Regions from separate parts of the Legionella sp. PATHC039 genome, predicted to be linked through region 1. Evidence: riboswitches for the same ligand, from Rfam matches in the RefSeq annotation. Region 1 holds a riboswitch; the other holds the start of a gene.

Region 1 (5,997 bases):
CCAGTAAAGGTGTCGAAGTAAATAAATACTTACAAACCAGTAATAAAAAAATCTATGCTCTGGGTGATGTAACAGGGCTTTATCAGTTTACTCATATGGCGAGTTATCATGCCGGTATAGTGCTTCGTAATATTGTTTTTAAACTACCGTCTAAAGTGGATTATAGAGCGATTCCATGGGTCACTTATACTGATCCCGAATTAGCTCATGTTGGACTAGGAGCCAGTGATGCCTTGAAGCATCCTGATTCCCAAATAATCGAGTGGCCATTTGTCGATAATGATCGAGCACAAACTGAGCATACATTAAATGGAAAAATAAAAATCATCACGGACAACAAAGCAAGGATCCTTGGAGTCACCATAGTTGGCCCACATGCCGGAGAACTCATTTTACCTTGGGTTATGGCGATTCGTGAGAAAAAAAACCTCCGAAGTTTTACTGATGTAATCGTTCCTTACCCTACTCTGAGTGAAATCAGCAAACGCGTTGCTGGTAGTTTTTATGCACCTAAATTATTTTCCAATAAAACACGAACATTAGTTCGCTGGTTGCAAAAAATTCGATAAGTGGATTTTTAATTAACTATATGTTTTTTAAATTACAAGCTATTTAATTCAATGTTAAACGATGCTTGACTTCTTTTTCATCAGATAAAATTTCAATAACATGGGCAACCCATTTTTTATTGTTTGCTCTAGCAAGCACATTGGTGCGGCCATATAATTTTTTATTTGGTTTGCAATGGATTAATGAAGCCAACATTTTGTTGCATGCAACTGAAAAGTAGGTGCGGTCTTTACTAAAAACCTTTAGATGATGTTGAGTTAATAATTTTCCAAAAGGGATATTAGTGTGAATTATATCAGTAATAAGTTTCTCCGGCAGTTCTTCAAAATTAATGTTAATAGCTGCTAATTCAACTGGAATGATTTCATTTTTCTTTTGGGCGAGATCTACATTATTTCTTTTCTTACTTCGGTCTACATACAGGATGATAATTCGAGAATAGGTATTATCATGCGGATTTGTAAAGGCAGCAATTACTTTAATCCTGGCGGTGCGCTGATAGTATTTTTCCAAAGTGGTCGTCATTAATGGCTGTGTAAGTAAGTAATTGTAAGGAGAGATTAGACTGTCTTTGCTTAATACAGTGCTCATTTTAACAATATTGAACAGACTATCTATCTGGTTTATATTTTTGGATTTAGTTGCATGAGATAAACTCCCCACCGCTCCTAAAAAAAGAGATAAAATGGTATTGAGAGTAATTACTCGCACGATGAGTTTTGAATTCATCCAATTGATTAATAAATGAATCATCTCCAATATTGCCCCATGTAATTAACTACAAAATTTATATCTAACAAGTACTGCTAATAGCAGAGCCATGTTTTATTTTAAGTCAGAATATGATGTAAAAATAGTCCAATACCATAAGAGAGAGAGGCTGTAACCGTGCCAATTATTAGTGTCTCAAAACCGGAATATAACCAGGATTTGGTTGACCAGTGGCTTTTGATTGAACCGATGACAAAAAATGTAATTGCAGTGAAAAAACAAGACCAGATGAACGAATTGTTCATGACCAACACGTAAGGGATTAATGGAATAATTCCAAAAAGTAGAAACGCACTAAAAGTATAAAGCGCAGATTTAAGCGGGAATCGCAGTGTAGCAGGCAACCCATATTCTTCTTGTAACATGGTTTTTATCCATAAAGCTCTATTCGCTGTAATTTCCTCAACAACTTGATCTAATGCTTGGCCATGCAAACCTTTATTTTGAAAAATTTGTTTTATTTCGTTTTTTTCACCCTCTGGAATAAAATCAATATGTTTTTCTTCAATTGTTTTATAGCGTTGAAATTGATCTACCTCAGATTTGGTACCCAGATAATTACTCGCTGCCATTGAAAAACCATCAGCAAGCAAGTTGGCAAAACCTAAAATTAGAATAACTAAAGAAGATAATTGTCCACCCACAACACCGGAGACAATGGCAAAAGTAGTGACAACACCATCAATTCCTCCATATATCCAATCTCGCAAGTAATTTTGAGATGGGATCTGTGCTAATCGCTCTTTGATTTCTTTTTGCGAATGTCCATGCTCTAAATTTTCCATTGCAGATCCTTTCTCCATATGTGTTATTTATTAATTATCAATTCTGCCAATATTATCGCTAGTTTGACAAAGCATATAATAAAATTTAGTATATTTGAGTTTGTTAGATGGCGCGGGGTGTCGGAAAATCCGGCTGAGAGTTACCCGTTGAACTTGATCTGAATCATATCAGCGTAAGGACGCCTTCAAAAAAACCATGGCCTTTTTAAGGTATGGTTCCCTTTTGCCATCTCCATACTATTTAAAATAATAACATAAGGAGTTATGGCGATGTCATCACTAAAATCCAGGGTTACCCTACTGCTTAATTGGTACACTAACCCTTATCATACCCCCATACTTGTGGCACAACAATTGGGGTTTTATTCAGAAGAAGATATCAAGCTTGCCATTCTGGAACCCGCGGATCCCAGTGATGTAACCGAAATCGTTGGCCTGGGAACAGTAGATTTTGGTGTTAAAGCAATGATTCATACCGTTGCAGCCAAAGCAAAAGGTTATCCAGTTACTTCCATAGGAACGCTTCTTGATGAGCCACCTACCGGACTTATTGCTTTAAAATCAAGTGGCATCAATTCTTTCCAGGATATTGTTGGGAAACGAGTAGGTTATATCGGCGAATTCGGCAAAAAAATTATTGATGATTTAGCCAGCCTTGCGGGTATTGATCCGATGAGCTACAAAACAGTCCGTATTGGCATGAATGTCACAGATGCTATTTATCGGGATGTTATCGACACTGGTATTGGTTTTATTAATTTTCAAAAAGTTGAACTGGAACATCTTTGCGGAGAAACTGTATTTTTACGAATCGATCAATTAGCTGGTTTAGGCTGTTGTTGTTTCTGCTCAATACAATTTATTGTTCCTGAAACAACATTACAGAAACCCGAATTAGTCAAAGGATTTCTCAGAGCAACACAGCGCGGTGCAGCCTACGCGACAGAAAAACCTGAAGAAGCTTATGAGTTATTATGTCAGGCTAAACCACAGTTGCGGACTCCTTTATATCAAAAAATTTTTACAAGAACATTACCATTTTTTTCACGTACATTAATTAATGTTGACAGAGACTGGGATAAGGTTGGACGCTATACCAAACATCTAAAAATTATTGATGAATATTTTGATATCTCGCAATGCTATACCAATCGATTTTTGCCAGATACACCTTATTCTGATTTGAAACCAATCGCCTGTTGTCTTGAAAATTAATTATGCGAGCAGGCATTGTAGGTTCAGGGATCATGGGGCGTCTGCTGGCTTTTGCATTACATAATGCGGGCTGGCAGGTATCCCTTTTTGATCGCTCTAGTGAAAGCATGAGTTGCAGTACTGCTGCAGCAGGTTTATTAACACCGTTTTCTGAATTGGATAAATCAATTCTATTGATTTCCACCTTGGGTCAAGAATCTATTAAGAACTGTTGGCCACGTATTATTGAGGATTTGCCTGAAGCTGTTTATTTTCAACAATCGGGCAGTCTGGTGCTATGCCATCCAGGCGATCAGGCGGAATGGATTCACTTTAGTCGGCGTATTCTGAGTCAACTCAATCCGAGTAATTCTGTTTTTCAAAAATTATCCCATGAAAATCTCATTGCGCTTGAGCCTGAGCTGACAAAGTTTGAAACTGCTTATTATTTTCCAAATGAAGCGCATATTGATTGCCAAACACTAATGTTGTCTTTAAAAAATTATCTCGACTCTGTTTGCATACCTCACATTACCAATACTCCTGTCTTATCGCTTAAACCTGGAGAGATCAATACAAAAGAACAAAGATATCATTTTGATGTCGTTTTCGATTGTCGTGGTTTAGGTGCGCAAAATATATTTTCTGATTTACGAGGTATTAGAGGTGAACTCATTTGGCTTCATGCGCCAGGAGTTCAACTACATCGGCCTATTCGTCTTCTGCATCCAAGGTACAGTCTATATCTTGTACCCAGACCTGGAAATCTTTACCTCATAGGCGCTAGCGAAATTGAGGCAGAAGATTTTAGTCCGGTTTCAGTACGTACGACTTTGGAGTTACTGACCGCTGTGTATTATTTACATGGGAACTTTGATGAAGCACGCATCATAAAAACAGTGACCCATTGCCGTCCAACTTTAGCAAATCATTTACCACGTATTAAATTTGCCGACGGGCTAATAGCTGTTAACGGTCTTTATCGTCATGGTTATTTAATAGCCCCAGCCTTGGCAGAAGAAATTTTACGAGGTGTTACATCCAATTTCCGTCATCTGAATTATCCAGAACTTTGGGAGAGTTATTGTGATTAATGTCTATTTCAACGATAAAATTTATAAAATCCAACCCTCATTATCATTAAGAGCATTTTTAAAGCAGCTTAATTATACTCAACAGCATTTTGCTGTCGCTATAAATAATCATCATGTACCACATAAAGCTTATGAAGCTACAATTTTGCAAGCCAATGACCGCGTCGATATTCTCTTTCCCATGCAAGGAGGGTAATGATGTGGAATTTGGCAGGAAAAGAATTAAGTAGCCGCTTACTCTTAGGTACTGCATGTTATCCTTCGTTAGAGCATATGCAGCAGGCAATTCTTAATTCGGGTACAGAAGTTATTACGATATCAATAAAACGCCAGACTTCTGCAGGATTAGATGGAGAATCTTTTTGGCAAGCAGTAAAAAAATTAGATTGTCATTTTTTGCCCAATACGGCTGGTTGCCGTAATGCGGAGGCAGCGATCAATACAGCTGAAATTGCGAGGGAGTTATTTGATACTCACTGGATAAAACTGGAAGTGATAGGCGATGATTATAATTTACAGCCCGAACCATTTGAGTTAATCAAGGCAACCAGAATTTTGATTGACAGAGGATTTGAAGTTTTTCCTTATTGCACAGATGATCTGGTTTTATGTCAAAAACTGGTTGATGCAGGTTGTAAAATTTTAATGCCCTGGGGGGCTCCTATAGGCTCAGGTAAGGGTTTAATTAACCCCTATGCCTTGGAAACTTTGCGTTATCGATTTCCTGACATCACATTAATCATTGATGCCGGGATTGGTAAGCCATCTCATGCTGTACAGGCGATGGAATTTGGTTTTGATGGCGTGCTTCTAAATACTGCTGTAGCTCTTGCCAATCATCCTGCTCTCATGGCAACCGCATTCCGCCATGCCGTTATTGCAGGTCATCAGGCATTTACAGGAGGAATGATATCCGAGAGAAATGTAGCTCACCCAAGTACTCCATTAATCGATACTCCATTTTGGCATCAGGTAAACAATTTATGAAAAAACCGATTGTTTGGACAATTGCTGGTATTGACTCATCCGGATTAGCCGGTGTCCATGCTGACATGGAAACTTTTAGTCGCTTGAATGTCAGAGCTTGTTCAGTCATCACCGCAGTAACTGCACAAAATGCTCACTCAATTACAGCAGTAGAAGAAATATCCAGAGATCAGGTTGCTGCTCAGTGCCGTGCCTTGGAATTAAATTTAAAGCCGGATGCCATTAAAATTGGTATGTTATGTTCTACACCAATCTGTGAAGAAATAGTTTATTTTTTAAAGGGTTATGAAGGATTTGTTGTTCTTGATCCGATAATTACTTCCTCCTCGGGAACTAACCTGTTTTTTCCAGATTTACAACAGCATAAAAAAAATTTAACTCAATTGTTTCCGTACATTACTATTATTACTCCTAATCGGATAGAAGCAGAAATTATTTTAAATCGGAGCATTTCTTCTTATCAGGATATAATCAATGCTGCTTCAGATCTATTATCACTGGGAGCAAAGCAGGTATTACTGAAAGGAGGACATGTAAAAGATAACTCATTCAGTCAAGATTACTGGACCGATGGAAAAGAGTCATTTTGGATTGCT
Region 2 (5,997 bases), 2.2 Mb from region 1:
GTCTTGTATGTCTACTTCTGGGATATCTCCAGCTAAAACGGAAGAAAAAAATAATATTGATCCAATAAATACGAGGAATTTGCTCATGATCGCGTTTTCCCTGGTTTATTTAATCCAAAATAGATTAAATATTATACTATTAAATATAATAGGATTTAGGAAAAACTCCAAGGTCAAGGCGAAAAATGTTTTCTAGTGAAGGAGTATATATAAACTGATTTATTGAATTAAATTCGTTTTTATAATAAAAATAGATTGAGATTTTGTGTGGGCATCTATAATTTTTTCTGAAAATATTTCCAGTGATTAAAATCTGCCATGACAAAATATTTCGATTTAAAAAAAATTTTCTGCCTTGGTAAAGAGTCGCTATCCAAGCCAGAGATGTTTTATTTAAGTTTATCGATACAAAGTCATATCCTCTTATAATAAGCTTAATTGATTTTGTTTCAATTCTTTTTGGCAGGAAGGCTTAGAGGTGGTTTTTTTATCCTGTGGCGCAAACCATAGAATTGCGCATTTGTCTTTGTACTTAACATAGTGCGCTTTATCAATTCTGCTCATGTATTTTTTATTGGCGTACGCATTGTAATTATTTTCAGTAGAGGCTGCTTTTTCAAATTTTTTTTGGAAATGGTTTAATTTATCAGCTAAAAATAGAGCCTCTTTCGAATTATCCCATGGTGATGTCAAAGTTTGAGTAATTATATTAGGGCAGGTAAAGGTTTCGTCAAATGAATCAAATAGAATGCTCCATAAACTGAATGATTCGTATTGGCCATGGATTTGAGAGATTTTTTTAATGAATTCGCAGACTGTATTGCTGTGAAGCTTTAATTGTCCGGTTTTTCTGGCTTCTTCCAGAATAAAAAATTGGATGGTATGCGCCCATTTCCCATGCTTGGGGCCTGCGCCAAGATCAGCGGATAAGTAACCCTGTTTTAGAAGAACATTATTGAATAAGTCTGAAGTTAATTCACCATATAAAATCGGAGTGTGATTGGGGAAATGAAAATTGGGGCTGGTTTCATAAGGTATCTTATCATTAGGCGGAGCTTCGTGGTTAAAATGATTTTTACTTCCCCAGTCATCAAAAAATTGTCTTAATGTTTTTTTCTCAGGTTGGTTAAACTGATAAAATTGTGTCACCAATTTTTTTAAACCTTGTAAAACCAGCTCTTCATTACAAAAGAATTGGCATATAGACTTGGCATCTTCTTTCAAGGATTTTTCTAATGTTTCGTATCCAAAAGAATCCAGGTGTTGCTCATAATCATTGGTATCTGTCTCTCCATTTCGAATAAGTTCTACTGTCATAGTGATGCCTCCAGCTGCTGTATGAGTTATTGTCAAATACCGATTTGAGAATTATTTGAGGGGCTTAATTCCTTTTTTGGACTAAAGGATTATTAATTAATCATAAACTGATGAAAAAAGAAAGGGGTATTTTCTTGCTCTTAAATTGCGGTCTGCTCATTTCGTGATAAAATATAAGTCCAACATTAGGGGTGCCAATTGATAAGTTGGCTGAGAGGATCACCCAACCCTTTGAACCTGATCTCATTAGTCTGAGCGGAGGAAAATGTGTCAATTGTTATTTTTTCTGGAATAGTTGCTTTTATTACCTCGTTTATTGGACTTTTACCGCAAATCGTTAAATCCTTAAAAACCAAATCAACTGAAGATCTTTCCATGATGATGTTAGTGAATTATCTAATTTGTTCGCTGGCCTGGATCATTTATGGAAGCAGCACAAACTCATTTTTTGTAACGAGTTCCAATGTAGTGGGTTTGATAGTGAGTTTTGTGCTGATTTTATTAAAAAGACGTTATGATGCTAGATGTAATTAACTTTAAAAACTATCGTTCTATTTTATGTCTTAATGGTGATTTGCCTGCTCCTTCCTTTTTTCATAAAAGAAAGCTGCCGGTTATTGCTGCTGATGGTGCCGCTAATGTGTTATGTAATCTTGGTGTCTTTCCTGACTTAATTACTGGAGATCTGGATTCTATTCAGCCTGCTTTGTTGGAAAACCGTTCTTTTCTTCATTTACCAGATCAAGGGAGTACGGATTATCAAAAGGCCATGCATTATTTACAGGCTCATGATCTATTGCCTGCTATCGTTGTAGGGATAAATGGTGGGTATTTGGATCACATTCTGAATAACATCAACATTTTTATGGATACAAACTGCCTTTTATATTCGCCTCCCATCAAAGGTTTTGTTGTTAATGAAAAATTGAGGGTTAATTTTATTTTACCTGTCCAGACTAAAATCTCGTTAATAGGTATTCCTGAGGTTGTCCTGTCTTCTGAGGGTTTGAAGTGGGAGCTAAAGCACTCACACCTTTCGTTTCCTGGAAAAAATTCCTGTTTCAATCGAACACAAACAGCAGAAATTAGTTTGGAGGTTCACCAGGGCGCCGCCCTTGTTTTGATTTATGAAGATGCTATTGAGGATGCTGGAGTTTCCTCTTTATAAGGAATAAGGACTTACGCCCTCCCCAATCTCTTCCATTGCTGTAATCACTATCAGGTGAATTACCAAGTTAATGCTTACATGTTGAAATCCATTTGTCTCCATGCTTCGTACAATATGATTGCTACAGCATTTGATAAGTTGAGACTACGATTATTTTCTCTCATGGGAATCCGTATTGTTGAATATTGGTTCAGTATTTGTTGAGGTAAACCGCAAGATTCGGGTCCAAATAATAAGATGTCATCTGTCTTATAATCGACGTCACTATACTTCACTTTTCCTTTTGCGCTACAGCACAATAATCGTCGTTTTGAATGAGACTGCAGGAATGTTTGCCAATTCTCATAATGCAATATTGAAGCCCATTGATGATAATCAAGACCTGCTCGTCGCATTTGTTTATCTTCCAAAGTAAAGCCTAATGGATGAATCAAATGTAGTTGAGCTCCACTATTGGCGCAGAGTCGAATAATATTGCCCGTGTTCGGTGGAATTTCTGGTTGATAAAGCGCAATATGGATCATGTGATTTTCCAGTAGCATTCTGGCTACCATTTTAATTGATTTATTCAAAGCCAGGAATAGAGTGGCAGGATGCAATTTTACTACATACTTTAAAAATCAAGCAGGGAGTAGATATATCTAATTTTTTACTCAACAGGCTGTCTGAATTCAACATAGCTACTACAATATTAGTATGCCATATGAAAGTTTTTGATGTCTGTTGGGTATGATCATTGTTGAATAGTTATTGAGTATTAAAAATTCAAATTAAACTGGGCCGGGAAGTTAAGGATTCATCATGGATAAGAATCATAATACAAAAAAAATCTTGTTTAAAAATCGTTTTGTCTTATTAGGATTTGGTTGCGTTGGTCAGGCATTAATGCCTTTAATCTTTGAGAAATTTGATATCAAACCATCGCAAGTGACAATCATTGCCGATGAAGGGGCAAGGGTTGAGGTTGCCCAAAAATACGGAGTTTTATTCAAGTTACAACAGATTACTCCTGATAATTACCTTGACGTGATTGGTAGTACTTTGGAAGAGAACGATTTTTTAATTGATGTATCAATCGGCATATCAAGTCTTGCTTTGATTATATTATGTAATCAAAAAGGAGCATTGTATATTAATGCCGCAACTGAGCCGTGGAAACAAGAATTTGTTATGGAGAAGATGGCGCTTAATCGCCGAACCAATTATTCTTTGCGTGAAGAAGTCCTTCGCTTAAAGGATAAAACTCAAAAAACAGCCTTAATTACTCACGGGGCTAATCCGGGTCTCGTTTCACATTTTATTAAAGAGGCCTTGTTGAATATTGCAAAAGATAATGGCCTTACTATTAACAGGCCTAAAAATGCAGCAGCATGGGCTAATCTTGCCATGACTTTGGGAATTAAAGTAATCCATGTTGCAGAGCAAGACTCTCAAGTTACCTATCCTCCAAAATCACCAGGCGAGTTCGTTAATACCTGGTCCGCTAATGGTCTGATTTTGGAAGGACTGCAACCTGCTGAAATCGGGTGGGGGACACATGAAGCTCATTGGCCCCATGACGCTTATTCTCATAGTAATGGACCACAATGCGCGATCTATCTGTCTCGCCCGAGCGCTAGTGTCATGGTTCGTTCATGGACTCCAACATTGGGGGCTTTTCACGGGTTTTTAATTACTCATGCAGAAACTATTTCACTTACCAATTTTTTAACATTAAAAAATGGATCTGAATTATTGTATAGGCCAACAGTTCACTATGCCTATAATCCTTGTCCAGATGCCAGGCTCTCCATTTTCGAATTAAAAAGTAATGAATGGAAACCACAAAACAAGAATCGCCTGATTTTAAACGAAATCATTGATGGATGTGATGAATTGGGTGTGTTGTTGATGGGTAATCAAAGAGGAGCGTATTGGTATGGTTCAACTCTTTCTATCCAGGAAGCAAGGCAAATTGCCCCCTATAATAATGCAACCAGTTTACAAGTTGTTGCCAGTATGATTTCAGGAATAATCTGGGCAATAGAACATCCTGATGAGGGTATAGTAGAACCAGAGGAAGTTGATCATCAATACATTATTGATATTGCCAAACCGTATCTTGGAAAAGTCGGTGGTTATTACACGGATTGGACCCCCTTAAAAAATAGAGGGGAGCTATATCCTGAAGAAGTGGACTTATCTGATCCCTGGCAATTTTTCAATATAAGAGTTAATTAAAAGGAGTAACGTACTGTAATAATTAGCATTAATCAATGAACTATACATTATCATACCAGTCCAATTAACTGGACTGGTGACTCAGTAGCATTGATTATTTTCCATGGTAAAGCAAGGGTCCAGGCGCCAATGGGTGGCATGGAATTCGCATTGGCAACGTTTTCAATAATATATTTACCTGCTTGTAATAAGAGTTGATGCACAGGGTAACCTGATTCTGCAGTATCTGGAGAAAGTGTGTCTATCCCAATGCCAGCAATATTTCTTTCCAGCAATAATTGGGCTGCGTAGGCACTAATGCTTGGAAAAACCAAATTGTTGCGATATTTGTCAGTATTAGGCCAATGTATCTCCCAGCCAGTATAAAAAAGCACAAACACATTTTTTTTTAACCTCCCATATCTGGCTTCGAAATCCAGAATATCCTGTTTTGTAATTTGATAATGTTCATCCGTTTGATGACTAACATTAATCAGCACACTTTGTGTGAGCAGGTAATTACGGTGCAGATCGAGATCAGTAATAGAGGCGGCCCCTGGAATACAATGAGCCGGAGCATCCATATGGGTTCCAATCCCCAAGGGTGACTGTATTTGCTGAACTCTGAATTTGATTTCCGATGTACAGTCTTCATAATCAATAAAATTACTATGGATAAATCCACAATCCAGATCCCAACCAGGGGAGTCAGGTGAAACAGGGTGTGTTAAATCGATTATTTGAAAAGGAAATTTCATAGTCATTTGAGAGAGCGATGGATTATTTCAATTAAATTATCATAAAAAGAATCAGGATCAATGAAACTAATTTTTAATTTAGGTTTTGCAAAAGAGTGTCAGTTTGTTTTTTTATTATAATAATGATCATTCAAGCTAATAATTAACAATTTTATTCAAATTTTACATAATTATGGATTAGTATTGAAATATCCATTGGAATTATTTTAGGCGCTGTCATAGGAAGTTTAAATTCACCGGGTATTGGGTCAGCGACAGGCGCTCTCATAGGCATAATTCTTATGTTATTAACTACCATTTGGGAAAGTAGAGCCAAAAAATAAGAACGGGGCTGACTCCATCGCTTTGGAGCCTGACCCTGACTGAATTAATTATTTTGCTTTTTCAATTTTAATTGTTTTTACATTTTCCCTGGCTTCAGTTTTTTTAGGTATTGTGATCCATAACATACCCTTTTTAAAAGAGGCAGTCGCTTTATCCACATCCGCAGATAGAGGTAAGGAAATGGTGCGTTCATATCGCCCATAACTAATTTCTCGACTGATATAATTTTTA

Evidence for each region. A riboswitch is a leader RNA that binds a small molecule or an ion and turns the genes downstream of it on or off. The one in region 1 is predicted to bind thiamine pyrophosphate.
Region 2: linked by a shared signal. The riboswitch ahead of OQI99_RS14630 (SemiSWEET family sugar transporter) and the one ahead of OQI99_RS04735 (ABC transporter substrate-binding protein) in region 1 are both predicted to bind thiamine pyrophosphate.

Annotation. Positions count from the first base shown of each region.
Region 1 is NZ_JAPHOP010000001.1:1,046,966-1,052,962, reverse strand. It holds gene OQI99_RS04750 (FAD-dependent oxidoreductase) at 1-569, shown strand, start outside; gene OQI99_RS04745 (hypothetical protein) at 613-1,323, opposite strand; gene OQI99_RS04740 (VIT1/CCC1 transporter family protein) at 1,401-2,126, opposite strand; TPP riboswitch at 2,230-2,323, shown strand; gene OQI99_RS04735 (ABC transporter substrate-binding protein) at 2,397-3,341, shown strand; gene OQI99_RS04730 (FAD-dependent oxidoreductase) at 3,344-4,414, shown strand; gene thiS (sulfur carrier protein ThiS) at 4,407-4,610, shown strand; gene OQI99_RS04720 (thiazole synthase) at 4,613-5,401, shown strand; gene thiD (bifunctional hydroxymethylpyrimidine kinase/phosphomethylpyrimidine kinase) at 5,398-5,997, shown strand, end outside.
Region 2 is NZ_JAPHOP010000001.1:3,215,872-3,221,868, forward strand. It holds gene OQI99_RS14620 (hypothetical protein) at 1-87, opposite strand, end outside; gene OQI99_RS14625 (LirA/MavJ family T4SS effector) at 424-1,353, opposite strand; TPP riboswitch at 1,495-1,598, shown strand; gene OQI99_RS14630 (SemiSWEET family sugar transporter) at 1,585-1,851, shown strand; gene OQI99_RS14635 (thiamine diphosphokinase) at 1,835-2,485, shown strand; gene trmL (tRNA (uridine(34)/cytosine(34)/5-carboxymethylaminomethyluridine(34)-2'-O)-methyltransferase TrmL) at 2,560-3,009, opposite strand; gene OQI99_RS14645 (homospermidine synthase) at 3,287-4,705, shown strand; gene OQI99_RS14650 (cyclase family protein) at 4,756-5,448, opposite strand; gene OQI99_RS14655 (Hsp20/alpha crystallin family protein) at 5,814-5,997, opposite strand, start outside.